2 regions of the Bacillus sp. NEAU-Y102 genome follow, and region 1 is predicted to be linked to the other one. Evidence: predicted binding sites of a transcription regulator. Region 1 holds the regulator's gene; the other holds the start of a gene.
What was found. Region 1 encodes Rex, which represses fermentation and respiration genes when NADH is low (regulators of the CRP and FNR family bind a similar motif). Its sites were predicted from a motif close to TTGTGAAATATTTCACAA; they were not measured.
Positions count from the first base shown of each region.

Region 1 (7,893 bases):
TGCAGCAATGATTGCAGCGGCAGGGACAATTGCGTATGAACAAGGCAAGCGTGCAACATTAGCCTTAAATGCGAATCCAGGATTAGATATTGAAGCATAGTTATGCACATAATTAACCACAGCTTGTGGATAAAACCCATGTTATCTGTTGATAATGTGGGTTTTATTGTGTATATAAAGTGTTGGTAACTTTTTCGTTGGCTGTGGGTAATGTGGAAAAGTTGGTTTAATAGTTATTTTATAAAGGTGGATATGTGTATAAACTTGTGGATAAACTAGATGAAGTCTGACCTTTGAGTGTATTGTTTTTCGGGAAATAAAAAGCAAGAAGATATCCCCGAAAAACATTTTTTAATATCCCTCCATTATAGAGGGTGCTGATATTGTCAATCCTTGTCGGTAAATCGATATTTCGTGTCGAATCGTTTATGTATATAGGGTTACGATAGATATATTTGAAAAATCGTTGATATATTCCCAGTTACCATTGATATATCCAAAAAATTATTTATGTACTTAAAGAAAAAAGATGTCGCATAGTCAAAAATCATGACTGATGAGACATCTTCCTTATTTAAATACTCTTATACATGCAGCTCTTCCCACTCTGCCATACAAGTTTCAAGCTGTTCTTGTAGCGTTTGTTTTTTAGTTGTAATTTCACTAGCTTTTTCATAATCTGCATATATTTCTGGTAAGCAAAGTTGATCTTCTAACGTAGCAATTTCTTCTTCTAAGTTTACGATATTTTGTTCTAGCTCTTCAATTTTTCGAGTGCGTTGACGTTCTAATTGTTTACGCTCTTTTTCTTCGAGATAATTTAATTTTTCTTGAGCTACAGTTTTTTGAACAGGTGCCTGATTTTCTTGCTGTTCAAGTTGTTCAAATGCTGCCCGTTCAATCATTTCATTTTTCTTCTCCACATAGTAATCGTAATCACCTAAATATTCCTGTGCGCCTTCTGTTGATAACTCAACCACAGTCGTTGTTACACGGTTAATAAAGTAGCGGTCATGTGAGACAAATAGAAGAGTCCCTGGATAATCAATTAAAGCATTCTCTAAAATCTCTTTACTATTTAAATCAAGGTGGTTCGTAGGCTCATCCAGAATTAATAAATTTGACTTTTGCATCATAAGTTTCGCAAGAGCTAATCGAGCTTTTTGTCCACCACTAAGGGAAGATACTGGTTTCAGTACATCATCTCCTGTGAATAAAAAATTCCCGAGTATAGTACGGATTTCTTTTTCAGGTTGCAGTGGATATTCATCCCATAGTTCATTTAAAACCCGTTTAGAAGATGTTAAGTTTGCTTGTTCTTGATCATAATAGCCAACAGATACATTTGATCCGAAAGAAACATTACCATTTAATAGTGGTAACTTATTCACAATAGATTTTAATAATGTGGATTTCCCAATTCCGTTTGGACCAACTAAGGCAACACTATCTCCGCGAGTTAAGCGCATAGTTACGTGTTCAATTATAGGGTCCTCCTCATAGCCGATGGTTGCATCTTTTACTTGTAAAACATCATTTCCACTTTGCTTTTCAATATCGAAGTGGAATGATGCTGACTTAGAATCCCCTAATGGTCTCGTTAATAATTCCATTCTGTCCAGTTGTTTACGGCGACTTTGAGCACGTTTCGTTGTAGAAGCGCGAGCTATATTCTTTTGAACGAAGTCCTCAAGTTTTGCGATTTCATCTTGTTGTTTTTCGTAACGTTTCATTTCTTGATCATATAATGCTGATTTTAAGTCTAAATATTTACTGTAGTTACCAACAAATCGTCTGCTTTCTTTATTCGAAATTTCATATACTTGTGTAACGAGTTTGTCTAAGAAATAACGGTCATGGGAAACGATTAATATTGCGCCAGGATAACCTTGTAAATATTGCTCAAGCCATGTTAATGTTTCAATGTCTAAATGGTTTGTAGGCTCGTCCAAAATAAGTAAGTCTGGTTTTGTTAATAATAATTTCCCGAGAGCTAATCTTGTTTTTTGCCCGCCACTTAAAGTAGAGATCGTCGTCTGGTGTGTTTCAACTGGGAAGCCAAGGCCGCTTAAAATGGAGCGAATATCCGCTTCGTATTGATATCCACCTTGATCTTTATAATTGAGTTGCAATTGGTCATAATCAGCTAACAATCTTTCATATATAGCTTCGTTTGAAAAGTTTTCTTCTTTTCCCATTTCTTGCTCAAGCTTTCGAAGTTTTGTCTCCATTTGCTGTAAGTGGGTAAAGACGGTTAGCATTTCATCCCAAATTGTTAAAGACGTTTCTAGGCCAGTATTTTGAGCTAAATACCCGATTGAGACATCTTTCGGTTTTATAATTTCGCCACCATCATGTGATAACTCACCAGCGATAATTTTTAATAATGTAGATTTTCCAGCTCCATTCCTTCCAACTAATGCGATACGATCTTTTGTTTGTACTTCCAATTTTATGTTTGCAAGAATTGTTTCTGCACCGTATAATTTCGAAAGTCCATTTACTTGTAATAAAATCAATGTTCTCACCTCAAATAATTTCTTAACTTTGCCATGTTTATATTTCTCAATCATACTAAAAATAGTGTATAGTTTAAAATAAAGAGAGAATACTTCTTCTCTTTATTATACAAGGAATTTAATGAGTGCTAAACTTCTGTATTTGATTAAAGTATATGAATAAAGATAGGAAGAGAGGAGAGGTCATATGGATCAGCAAAAGATTCCACAAGCCACTGCTAAAAGATTGCCTCTATACTATCGATTTATCCAAAACTTATCTCTTTCTGGTAAGCAGCGTGTTTCATCGGCCGAATTGAGTGAAGCGGTAAAAGTAGATTCCGCAACAATACGAAGAGATTTTTCGTATTTTGGAGCATTAGGGAAAAAGGGATATGGATATAACGTAAATTATTTATTATCATTTTTCCGCGAAACACTTGATCAAGATGATATAACGCGTGTAGCACTTATTGGAGTAGGTAATTTAGGGACCGCTTTCTTACATTATAATTTCACGAAAAACAATAATACAAAAATTGAAATGGCATTTGATGTTAGTGAAGAGAAAGTTGGAACAGAAATCGGGGGCATTCCTGTATATCATTTAGATGAATTAGAAGAGAGATTATCAAATGATATACAAGTGGCAATATTAACAGTACCGGCTACAGTAGCACAAGCTGTAGCAGATAGATTAGCTGAAACGAGCGTGCACGGTATTTTGAATTTCACACCAGCACGATTAAACGTATCAGAGAATATTAGAATTCATCATATTGATTTAGCTGTAGAGTTACAAACATTAGTTTACTTTTTGAAAAACTATCCACAATAAAACGCAGAGGAAGCGACCTCTGCGTTTTATTATTGTTTCTTCTTTGTGAATTTAACTAATATAAGGCGAAGTGCCAAATTAAAATCAATTGTTGCCATAACTGCAAATAGTATTGTCCACACATTCCAGATTGTATCTGTCACGTTCGTAATGGCGAAGCGTGTAAAGATACATCCAAGAAGGAAGTATAATGCGGCCATGAACAATGGTGAGTTTCTCATACAAAAAATCCTCCGATAAATCCTTGCATTTTTTCAGCTTCTTTAATCATTTCTTGAATTTGCTCATTGCTCATAAAAATTTGCCCAATAGCGACTAATGTATTCATCGCAACATGAGCTGCAATAGGAACGATAATGCGCTTCGTCTTCACATATAAGAAGGCGAATACGAGCCCCATAGCAGTGTATACCAATAAGTGAGTAAAATCAAAATGAATTGCTGCGAATACAAGTGAACTAATGATAGCTGCAATAAAGAAGTTGAACTTCTTATAAAGTGCACCGAATAGAATTTTTCTAAATACGATTTCTTCTAAGATAGGTCCGATTATAGATACAACAATAAGGAACCAAGGAGTAGTTCGTGCAATTTCCATCAGTTTCATTGTATTTTCTGAACCTTGTTTAATTCCTAGTAGCTGCATCTCGATCATACCGGCAACTATTTGTGAAAAGAAAGCTAAGAATAATCCGATGAAAATCCACCCAATTGTAGCTGGAACAGAAGAGCGCGTTGCATCTAAATGTCTGTCGCGAATATCTGTTCTAAGTAACCAAAGTACGATACATAATGCAACAAAGAAGCTAATAATTGCCCAGTGTCCCATTATGATTTGTCCTTTTTCCTCAATGGTAAATCCTCTATTATCATAGAGTCCTGTTTTTAGGAGAAGTGGTAATCCAACAGCGCCAGATAATTGCATTAAAATGTATGTAACGATAATCCACCAGTATTGTTTCTTCAAATGGTTTAACCATCCTTTCTAACTCTAGTGTATGAGATGAGGTAGGATAACATGTAAATATGTTATCTACGATATAAACTTTCATTCGAATTATGATTTTTTTGTAAATACGTATTTTAAATTAAAGTAGGAGACAGGAAAAAGTTGTACGTTTAGCGAAAACAACTTAGGGTGTCTTTCATATTGTAACATACGAGTAGGGGAAACAACGATTCATATAGTAAAGGCAGTATTCTATATAGAAAGTTTATATAGTAATTTGCGAAAAAATTATGATTTTTTTACTTGCAAAAGAAATTGAGATTATTTATTATTATAAGTGTGTTAGCACTCGGGTGACTTGAGTGCTAATAAATAAAATTTACATAACAAAATGAGGAGGTTATTGTTCATGCTAAAGCCATTAGGTGATCGCGTTGTAATTGAGCTTGTTCAAGCAGAAGAAAAAACAGCAAGTGGTATTGTATTACCAGATACTGCAAAAGAAAAACCACAAGAGGGTAAAGTTGTTGCAGTAGGTACTGGTCGAGTGCTTGAAAATGGTGAGCGTGTTGCTTTAGAGGTAGCAGCAGGTGATCTTATCATCTTCTCAAAATATGCAGGTACTGAAGTGAAATATGAAGGTACAGACTACTTGATTTTACGTGAAAGTGACATTTTAGCAGTTATCGGTTAATTATATAAATCTTAAAAAAATCCAAGGGGGTCAATTATTATGGCAAAAGATATTAAATTTAGTGAAGAAGCACGTCGTTCGATGCTTCGCGGTGTCGACACTCTTGCAAACGCAGTAAAAGTAACGCTTGGACCAAAAGGTCGTAACGTTGTACTTGAGAAAAAATTCGGTTCACCACTTATTACAAATGATGGTGTAACAATCGCAAAAGAAATCGAATTAGAAGATGCATTCGAAAACATGGGTGCGAAATTAGTAGCAGAAGTTGCTAGCAAAACAAATGATGTAGCTGGTGACGGAACAACAACTGCAACTGTATTAGCGCAAGCTATGATTCGTGAAGGTCTTAAAAACGTAACAGCTGGTGCTAACCCAATGGGTCTTCGTAAAGGTATCGAAAAAGCTGTTACTGCTGCAATTGAAGAATTAAAAACGATTTCTAAACCAATCGAAGGCAAATCTTCTATCGCACAAGTAGCTGCTATTTCTGCAGCTGACGAAGAAGTAGGTCAATTAATCGCTGAAGCAATGGAGCGCGTTGGTAACGATGGCGTTATTACTTTAGAAGAGTCTAAAGGATTCACAACAGAATTAGACGTAGTAGAAGGTATGCAATTTGATCGTGGATATGCATCTCCTTACATGATTACTGATTCTGACAAAATGGAAGCAGTTCTTGATAACCCATACATCTTAATTACTGACAAAAAGATTTCTAACATCCAAGAAATCTTACCAGTATTAGAGCAAGTGGTACAACAAGGTAAACCACTTCTTATCATTGCTGAAGATGTAGAAGGCGAAGCTTTAGCTACATTAGTAGTGAACAAACTTCGTGGTACATTCAACGTAGTAGCTGTTAAAGCTCCTGGATTTGGTGACCGTCGTAAAGCAATGCTAGAAGATATCGCAATCTTAACTGGTGGCGAAGTAATCACTGAAGAATTAGGTCGTGACTTAAAATCTGCTACAGTTGAATCTTTAGGACGCGCTGGTAAAGTTGTTGTTACAAAAGAAAACACAACTGTAGTTGAAGGTATTGGAAATACAGAGCAAATCGCAGCTCGTATCGGTCAAATCCGTGCGCAATTAGAAGAAACAACTTCTGAATTCGATCGTGAAAAATTACAAGAGCGTCTTGCTAAACTAGCAGGTGGCGTAGCGGTAATTAAAGTAGGTGCAGCAACTGAAACTGAGTTAAAAGAGCGCAAACTTCGCATTGAAGATGCACTTAACTCAACTCGTGCAGCAGTAGAAGAAGGTATCGTTGCAGGTGGTGGTACTTCACTTATGAACGTATACACGAAAGTAGCTTCTATCGTAGCTGAAGGCGACGAAGCAACAGGTATCAACATCGTACTTCGCGCACTAGAAGAGCCAGTTCGTCAAATCGCAATCAACGCTGGTCTAGAAGGATCTGTAGTTGTAGAGCGTCTAAAAGGCGAAAAAGTAGGCGTTGGTTTCAACGCAGCTACTGGCGAATGGGTTAACATGCTTGAGTCTGGTATCGTAGATCCAGCTAAAGTAACTCGTTCTGCACTTCAAAACGCAGCATCTGTTGCAGCTATGTTCTTAACAACTGAAGCTGTAGTAGCTGACAAGCCAGAACCAAATGCACCAGCAATGCCTGACATGGGCGGCATGGGCATGGGCGGTATGGGCGGAATGATGTAATTCCGTTTGCCCTAAAAAACATCCATTTCTATATAGAAATGGATGTTTTTTTATGTTTTTTAGAAAAGGAAATGAATTTCTGTAGAATTTTGTCGCTTTCTCTCTTGACCATATAGATACTTCATTGTTAGAATCTAGGAAGATAATATAAAACGATCCTTCATATATCCTCAATGATATGGTTTGAGAGTCTCTACCGGGTTACCGTAAACAACCTGACTATGAAGGCAGTGTGTCTTATATTTATAAAGAGCGGAGACTATCTTTCTTTATAAAGCCAGACCCCTGCCTTTTCTTTGTTATGAGACTAGAGGCGGAGGACTGGCTTTTTTTATTATATTAGTAATGCTTTTCGCCAAATTGGTGAAAATATTTATATACGAGAACTAACGTTGGGGTGATTATTTTGAAGAAGCAACACGATACAATTATCGTTTTAGATTTTGGAAGTCAATACAATCAGTTAATAGCACGTCGAATTCGTGAGTTCGGTGTATACAGTGAACTTCATCCACATACAATTACTGCAGAAGAAATTAAAGCAATGAATCCAAAAGGGATTATTTTCTCTGGTGGACCAAATAGCGTATACGGTGAAGGTGCATTACATTGTGATGAAAAAATCTTCGAACTAGGATTACCGATTTTCGGTATCTGTTACGGTATGCAGCTTATGACACAACACTTCGGTGGTAAAGTAGAGCGTGCCAACCACCGTGAGTACGGAAAAGCTGTTCTTAAAGTAGAGAACGAATCAAAATTATATGCGAACCTTCCAGAAGAGCAAGTTGTATGGATGAGCCATGGCGACTTAGTAACTGGTTTACCTGAAGGATTTGTAGTAGACGCAACAAGTGAGTCTTGTCCAATTGCTGGTATGAGCAATGAAGAGAAAAACTTATACGGTGTACAATTCCACCCAGAAGTACGTCACTCTGAGCACGGTAACGATTTAATTAAAAACTTCGTATTCGGTGTATGTGGTTGTTCTGAAGGATGGAACATGGAGAACTTTATCGAAGTAGAACTAGAGAAAATTCGTGAAACTGTTGGAGACAAAAAAGTACTATGCGCACTTAGCGGCGGTGTAGACTCTTCTGTTGTAGCAGTATTAATTCATAAAGCAATCGGCGATCAATTAACATGTATTTTCGTTGACCATGGTTTACTTCGTAAAGGTGAAGCGGAAGGCGTTATGAAAACATTCAGCGAAGGCTTCCACATGAACGTTATTAAAGTG
Region 1 is NZ_JBTWFK010000024.1:6,763-14,655, reverse strand. Features, by position in the region: gene tsaD (tRNA (adenosine(37)-N6)-threonylcarbamoyltransferase complex transferase subunit TsaD) at 1-100, shown strand, start outside; gene ACYFX0_RS30545 (ABC-F family ATP-binding cassette domain-containing protein) at 585-2,519, opposite strand; gene ACYFX0_RS30540 (redox-sensing transcriptional repressor Rex) at 2,707-3,336, shown strand; gene ACYFX0_RS30535 (YdiK family protein) at 3,366-3,557, opposite strand; gene ACYFX0_RS30530 (CPBP family intramembrane glutamic endopeptidase) at 3,554-4,303, opposite strand; gene groES (co-chaperone GroES) at 4,695-4,979, shown strand; gene groL (chaperonin GroEL) at 5,019-6,653, shown strand; purine riboswitch at 6,794-6,895, shown strand; gene guaA (glutamine-hydrolyzing GMP synthase) at 7,060-7,893, shown strand, end outside.

Region 2 (7,893 bases), on a different contig from region 1:
CATATGCTACATCGTTTGCCTCAAACCATTTCTTTGCCTTTTGACATGTGCCACACTTTGGATATGAATAAAATGTTACTGTCATAAATTCACCTACTTTTTTACTAACCTTTACCTTTATCATATAGAAAACGTTTTATTATTTCAAACCATTATTCGCTAAACTTTTACTTATTTCGTGATAATTTTTAATAATCCTGCGAATTTTTCTTATTTTTCCGCCATTTGTTAAGAAAAAAATAAATATATAAATTTTTTTAGATTCTGCACCAAACATATATCTTAAACAAGCGTTTGATTAATTTCTTATTTTTCTTTGTTAGCCTTTGAACTACATGAGTTTCTTTCTACCGAACATACAGCTTAAACAAACGTTTGATTAATTCTCCATTTTTCTTTCTTAACCTTTGAGCAGCATCGGTTTCTTCCTACCGAACATACAGCTTAAACAAACGTTTGATTAATTTCTTATTTTTCTTTCTTAACCTTTGAACTACATGAGTTTCTTTCTACCGAACATACAGCTTAAACAAACGTTTATTTTTAAAAAATAAGAAGCCTTTTTTACAGGCTCCTTCATCATCGACTTAAGTAATCCGAAATGGTTTGAAATACTACTATATACATATTATGAATATTTCGATCGGAAACAGTATCATTATATAATCCCATACCCCAATATTGACCTTCAGGGTTCCCCATATTTACAAACCCTTGCGTATACGTCATCGTTTTATCCTTTGGGGTATTATCATAATCTAAATCCTTGTTAGTAAAAATTAAATACGGTCTATCTTGCAAACCAATAAAAAATACCGGCTTCTTTAACGATAAAAATAAGTCCGTATACTGCTCCTTTGATGCCTCTTTAAAGTATTCTTTCATAACGAAAAAACCATCAACTTTTGCTGATTTCTCCTGCATTTCTTCTAACTTTATACTTTCAAACTTTACATTCCTAAACGTATCTTTCGGCTTTTCTCCAACAACTCCAATTACGAGTGCTCTTCCGTTATATTCTAATTTCTCTCCTTCTTTATCCTTTGCACACCCAGCACCGACTAGGCATATCAATATAAAAAATAAGAAATACGATAAACGCTTCATTTAGCACCCTCCCCCTTCTTTTTAGTCAAGTGACAAAAACGTAAGGTTAATTCAAGAAAATGTAAGTAAAATCGATAGCCCAATTCACGTTTCTATATTATAATCAATTGAATTTACTTACATTACTAAACATAGGAGATCAACATGAAGAAATTTAAACTTTCATCTTTTCTTCCGTTAAGTTATATACTTCTACTCGTACTCGTAAGTCCCCTTTACGACGTATTAAATAAATCGACTGTTCACGCAGTAGACGTTACAACTGTAGTAGATGATTGGATTCCATTTGTAAAAGCATTTATTATTCCTTATTTACTTTGGTTTCCATACTTATACGGCGCACTTATTTATTACTGCTTCGCTGACCGAAAGCAATATTATGTCACTTTAAGTAGTGTTATTTTTGGAAAGCTTGCTTGTTTTTCTATTTATTATTTTTGGCAAACAACTGTACCGCGTCCGACTGTCGTTGGAACAGATGTATTTTCTGAACTAGTTCGCTATATTTATAGTATCGATCAACCGGTAAACTGTTTCCCTAGCATTCACGTTCTTACTACATTTGTAATTATGTTAGCTGCCTTTAAGCGTAGAGAACAACATGCTTTTGAATATTACATCCTTACTTTCTTCGGTACACTTATTATTTTATCAACGCTATTTACGAAGCAGCATGCCTTTTTAGATGCCGTTTCTGGAATGACACTTGCAAGCATACTATACTTCGGCGTTCAGCTCTTATTAGCAAAAGAACCAATAAAAGTTCCAGTAAAACAAAATCATAAAATGTAACATAAAAAAGCAGACTGTGGCTCAGTCTGCTTTTATCTATTAGTAAGGAGATTTTCAATTTAAGATTGCGGTACAGTCATATCACCAGATTGAATACGACCTGCTTTTTTAAGAGCAATGTAAAGTATATAAGAAACAGCTACTGGAATGATGATATAAGTGATTACCATCGCTGGGACAACTTCCCATCCTTCGCTAGAAATTAAATTAATTGGTGCGATAAGAGAACTTAATCCAAGACCTGAAATTTCCTTTCCTGCTTCCAGTTGGAAAATTAATGCGGATACTGGACCAACTATAGCACTGGCGACGACAGTTGGGACGAGAATCATTGGATTTTTAGTAATATTTGGTAACTGCACTTTCGGAGTACAAAGTGCTTGAGCTAATATGCCACCTAAATTGTTTTCTTTCGCTGAGATAACAGAGAATCCGATAAACTGAGCAACGCAGCCTGCAAGAGCAGCACCACCTGCAACACCGTCTAAGCTAAGTGCGATCGCTAACGCAGCTGATGAAGCTGGAGAGATAAGTAATAATCCCCAAACTACTGCAATGACGATAGAAGCGATAAACGGGCTACCAGCTGAGCTATCTTTAATAAATGCTCCAACTGTATTTAAAACAGGAGTAATATTATGAGATAACCAAATACCTACTAAACCAGAACCTAATATTGCCGCAAATGGAACGAGCATCATATCTAACGCAGTTTTTCCGCTTAAACGTTTACCAATATATACAGCTAAAGTTGCTGTTAATAAAGCACCGATTGGCTCACCTGTTTTAATAATTAGACCTGCTTCAGTAATTGAAATGGATCCGGCACCAATTGCTCCAGCCACCATAGCCGAGAAGATTACAAGACCATTTGCACCGAGCATAAAAGCAATTCCGGCACCAATTGCTGGTGCCATAAGTGATTTTGCAACAACTCCGATTGTAATAAGTAATGGTATATCAACAATTCTTCCTATATTTTCGATCAGTAAACCAATTCCGAGGGATACGAAAATACCTTGTGCGATTCCAGCAGATGCTTTAAATACACGAGACATTATATATTCCTTCATTTGTTTCACCTTCTTCTATAAGTTAGTAACCAATTGTTTTCATATAATCACGTAAAATATCGTTTGATTTTGCGAATCGAGATTCTTCATCCTCTGTTAAATTGAGTTCTACAACTTCTCTTATACCGTCTCTAGTAATAATAGCTGGTACTCCTGTACAAATATCATATTCACCATACTCACCATCTAAAATGGCTGATACAGCAATGACACGGTGATCATCATTAAAGATTGAACTCGCAATATATGCTAGAGAATTTCCGATTCCGTAATAAGTAGTTCCTTTTCGCTTATAAATTTCCCATCCAGCTTTCGCAGTCTTCTCAACAATTTCATCTAAATCTATTTCACCAAATCGTTCTTTTTGTTCTTCTAAAATTTGCAGAATTGGCTTTCCACCAACAGTTACGTGAGACCAAGCAACCATTTGAGAATCACCATGTTCTCCTAATGAATACCCATGAATACTACGAGGATCTACATGTAACATTTCAGATAAAATTGTTCTTAAGCGAGAAGAATCTAATGATGTACCTGTACCGATCACACGATTTCTAGGTAATCCAGATAATTTCCACACTTCATATGTAATAATATCAACTGGGTTCGATGCGAGTAAGAAAATACCATCAAATCCACTTTCCATTACCCCGCCAACAACACTTTCCATAATCTTTGCACTTGCTCCTAAAGTATCTAAGCGACTTTGTCCAGGTTTTGGTGCTGGCCCTGCAGTAATAATAACGATGTCCATATCTTTGCAGTCTTCATAGCTTCCTGCATATACTTTTGTTCTTGTATTTGTAAAGTTAATGCAATGTGATAAATCCATCGCTTCCCCAACTGCACGTTCATGATTTATATCAATTAATAATAGCTCTTCGCAAATGCCTTGATTCACAATAGAATACGCACAACTTGATCCAACTAATCCAGTACCGATAATTGCAATTTTTCTTGTATGTCTTTTCATAGCAATCTCTCCTAATTGATCATATAATCTATTTCTTTTGTTCTTTACATTCTTAATTATAGAGGTTCCCACGATAGAAACCATGGATACTTTGTGAAATATTGAACAAAGTTTTTGTCCTTTTTGTGAATTGTTATATTCAATTTTCGTCATATTTGTTACAACTGGAAAAATATTTATTATGTATTTATTGACATACAAAAAATAAAACGAGCGAATTCATTTTCGCTCGTTTTTTCATCCTATTATTCTGCACTTAACTGACTTTTCAATTGCTGCACAATCATCGGATTCGCAGGTGCTGCTGGTTTATAATAACTCTTTTGCTTTGCGTACTCATACATATTACGTTGACGCATTTCATCTTGATTACGAATTTGGATTAACGTTTGATGTAACTGTTCATTATCAGACTGAGCAATATAATTTGCATAACTTGTTAAACTTGCATTTAATCCTGCTAAATAATCATTTACCATATCTTTTTCATTCATCTTTCTCTTCCTCCTATCCTAGGAAAGTCATTAATTGCTGTTTCGTATTTCTTGCATCTTGCGCATCTTTTTGTAGCATTTGTTTCAGTTGTGGATCTGTACACGTCTGTGCATACTGCTCCAACTTGTTAATAATTGTTGCGTGTCCACCAATTAAATGACGTAAGTTTTCTACTTCAAGCTCTGTTAAATTTTGCATGGAATACTCCTACCTTTCTTCTTTCATTCTTCTTTCATTCTTCTTTAGTATTCTGTTTTTTTCAAATCGTATTCATTAAAAAGTCTGCTAAATAATCATTTAACTAAAAAGAGCCTCTAAACGATTAGAGGCTCTTTCTACTTAAATTCCTTTCCGCTTCTTCAATCGCCCGTTGCATTTGTATTAACGGATTTTCAATCATTTTCCCATGTCCTGTCGCCAATAAAGACGGCTTATACTCCAGCAATTTCTGCGCGCTTGCTAATGAAACTTCTGCATCCCACGTACCAAACATAGGAAACGGGAAAAGCCACTTCAACTGTCCTGCTACCGCTAATCCTCCTCTCGTTTGAAATGCATCTCCAACAATGAGTGCATCATTTCTTGTGTCTAAAAACGCCATTGATCCCGGTGTATGACCTGGAGCTCCAATCGCTACAAGAGAACCAACTTTATCTCCCTCTTGAAGAAGAATATCTGGAATCGTATTTATCTGTTTTGACACTCCCACTTTTATTGGTGTATTTCGTTCTCCCTCTTGCAGTACCTTATCTCCTTCAAGTAAACATGCATCTCTTTTTGAAATATAGACCGGAACATCCGGCAGCACTTGTTTTATAACATCAAGCGCTCCTACATGGTCATCATGCGCATGTGTAATAACGATATTCGTAATCGGTTTTCCTATTTTCCGAGCTGATTGTAAAATCTTCTTTGCACAAAACGGTAAAGCCGCATCAATTAAAGTTAATCCTGTCTCTTCTTCAACGAAGTAACAGTTAATTGGAAATAGACGCGGTAAAAATGCGATTTGATGAACTGTTCCTACACTTATTACCTTCATCTTCTTTACCTCCATAAAAAAGAGCTGTTTACACATACATATGTAAAACAGCTTTATTCAAGAATTCAGCAATAAAAAACCAGTAGCCAATCGGCTACTGGTTCTCTTTCATCTATTAAACTGTATAACGCTCATCTTCTAAAATTTTCGCAGCAATTTCACGTTTCTTCGGAATTACGTTAAGTGGTGTGTGGCGAGTTAATTTACGTAACGATGATAACATCATGCGCAGCATGTCGCCGTTTTCAACTGCGATAAGTGTTTCTTTCGCATCTGCTTCGATTTCGTTGAATGCTTCTTGGCAGAATACTTCAGTGTATAACACTTTTTGTTTATTCTTTTCAAGACCAGTTGTTTTAATTGCTTTTTCTGTACGAAGAACAGCTGATTCCATTGCATATAGGTTACTTACGATGTCAGCGATATTCACAAGAATTTCTTGCTCTTTATCTAATGCTTTACCGTATTTTTGAGCCGCTAATCCAGCTACCATTAAACCAATTTTCTTCGCATTAGTTACTAAATACTTTTGAAGTGCTAATGGCTCATCGCCTACTTCTTCTGGCATCATCATCATTAACTCTTCTTGTAATTTTTGTGCTTTTTGAAGAAGTGGTAATTCACCTTTCATCGCTTTACGTAAGAACGTACCTGGTACGATTAGGCGGTTAATTTCATTCGTTCCTTCGAAAATACGGTTAATACGAGAATCGCGGTACATTCTTTCAATCTCGTACTCTGCCATAAATCCGTAACCACCGTGAATTTGAACACCTTCATCTACTGTATAATCTAGTACTTCAGAACCGAATACTTTATTTAAAGAGCACTCGATTGCATATTCAGCGATAGAAGCTGCTACCGCTTTACCGTCTTTTACTTCTTCTTCAGATAATGTGCTCATGCGGCTTTCGAATAAACCTACTGTACGATATACAGAACTTTCAGCTGCATATGTTTTTGCTGCCATATTCGCAAGTTTCTCTTGAATTAATGGGAAGCGAGCGATTGGTTGCTTGAACTGTTGACGTTGGTTTGCATATTGTGCTGAAATTTCTACTGCACGTTTCGCAGATCCAACTGTACCAACACCTAATTTATAACGACCGATATTTAAAATGTTGAATGCGATAATATGACCTTTACCGATTTCACCAAGTAGGTTTTCTTTCGGTACTAACGCATCTTCTAAAATTAACGTACGAGTTGAAGAACATTTAATACCCATTTTCTTCTCTTCAGGGCTTGTAGATACGCCAGCATATTCTTTCTCTACGATAAATGCTGAGAAGTGCTCTCCATCAATTTTTGCATACACGATAAATACGTCAGCGAATGCAGAGTTTGTAATCCATTGTTTTTCACCATTTAATACATAATGTGTACCTTCTGCATTTAAACGTGCAGTTGTTTTTGCACCTAATGCGTCAGATCCTGAACCTGGCTCTGTTAATGCGTATGCAGCTAATTTCTCACCAGTTGCAAGTAATGGTAAATACTTTTTCTTTTGCTCTTCGTTACCGAATAATACGATTGGTAACGATCCGATACCTACGTGAGCACCGTGAGTAATTGCAAAGCCGCCAGCGCGAGAGAATTTCTCTGCGATTAACGCTGAGCTTACTTTATCAAGACCAATCCCGCCGTACTCTTCTGGTACGTCAGCGCCTAATAAACCAAGCTCCCCAGCTTCTTTTAAAAGACGAACAGAACGATCAAACTCATGTTGTTCTAAATATTCAAGCTCTGGAAGAACTTCATTTACGATAAAGTCCTCTGTCGTTTTTGCAATCATTTTATGCTCAGATGAAAAATCTTCTGGCGTAAACACTTGATCAATCGTAATCTCATCAACTAAAAAGCTACCGCCTTTAACCGCATTTCCTACTGTTTTTTCCATGAAAATTTCCTCCTTCATATTTTCATGAGCCGCTTCTCTCTTTTTGAAAGAAGCTGGCTCTCAATTTTATTTTTTATAAACCTTGGTTGCTTCCATTCTTTGCTTTAGCGTCGTCTCGTTCTGAGCGAACCGCTTGCACTTTTTTTATAATCCAGTTCCAGTGGCTAGAACAGTCGGTCGTTTCACCCCTTCCTGTGAGGCAAAAAGCGCCTCTTCGTCAGGGCTTCCAACGCCCTCCTGTTCTGAGCGAGCCACCTCCTGTTCTAAACGAGCCACCTGCACTTTTTAAAGTAATTCAAATACTCCCGCTGCTCCCATTCCGCCGCCGATACACATTGTTACGATACCGAATTGTTCGTTGCGGCGTTTCATTTCGTGAATAAGAGATAGTGTTAGTTTTGCTCCTGTACAGCCAAGTGGATGTCCAAGTGCGATTGCACCACCGTTTACGTTTACTTTTTCTTCATCTAAACCAAGTTCACGAATAACTTGAATTGATTGAGAAGCGAAT
Region 2 is NZ_JBTWFK010000012.1:80,135-88,027, reverse strand. Features, by position in the region: gene ACYFX0_RS25220 (arsenate reductase family protein) at 1-85, opposite strand, end outside; gene ACYFX0_RS25215 (hypothetical protein) at 580-1,107, opposite strand; gene ACYFX0_RS25210 (phosphatase PAP2 family protein) at 1,252-1,899, shown strand; gene ACYFX0_RS25205 (PTS transporter subunit IIC) at 1,959-2,972, opposite strand; gene ACYFX0_RS25200 (L-lactate dehydrogenase) at 2,995-3,945, opposite strand; gene ACYFX0_RS25195 (spore coat protein) at 4,191-4,439, opposite strand; gene ACYFX0_RS25190 (hypothetical protein) at 4,453-4,638, opposite strand; gene ACYFX0_RS25185 (MBL fold metallo-hydrolase) at 4,763-5,482, opposite strand; gene ACYFX0_RS25180 (acyl-CoA dehydrogenase family protein) at 5,598-7,382, opposite strand; gene ACYFX0_RS25175 (acetyl-CoA C-acetyltransferase) at 7,668-7,893, opposite strand, start outside.
Region 2: the regulator Rex is predicted to act here: its motif matches at 4,037-4,054, upstream of ACYFX0_RS25200 (L-lactate dehydrogenase).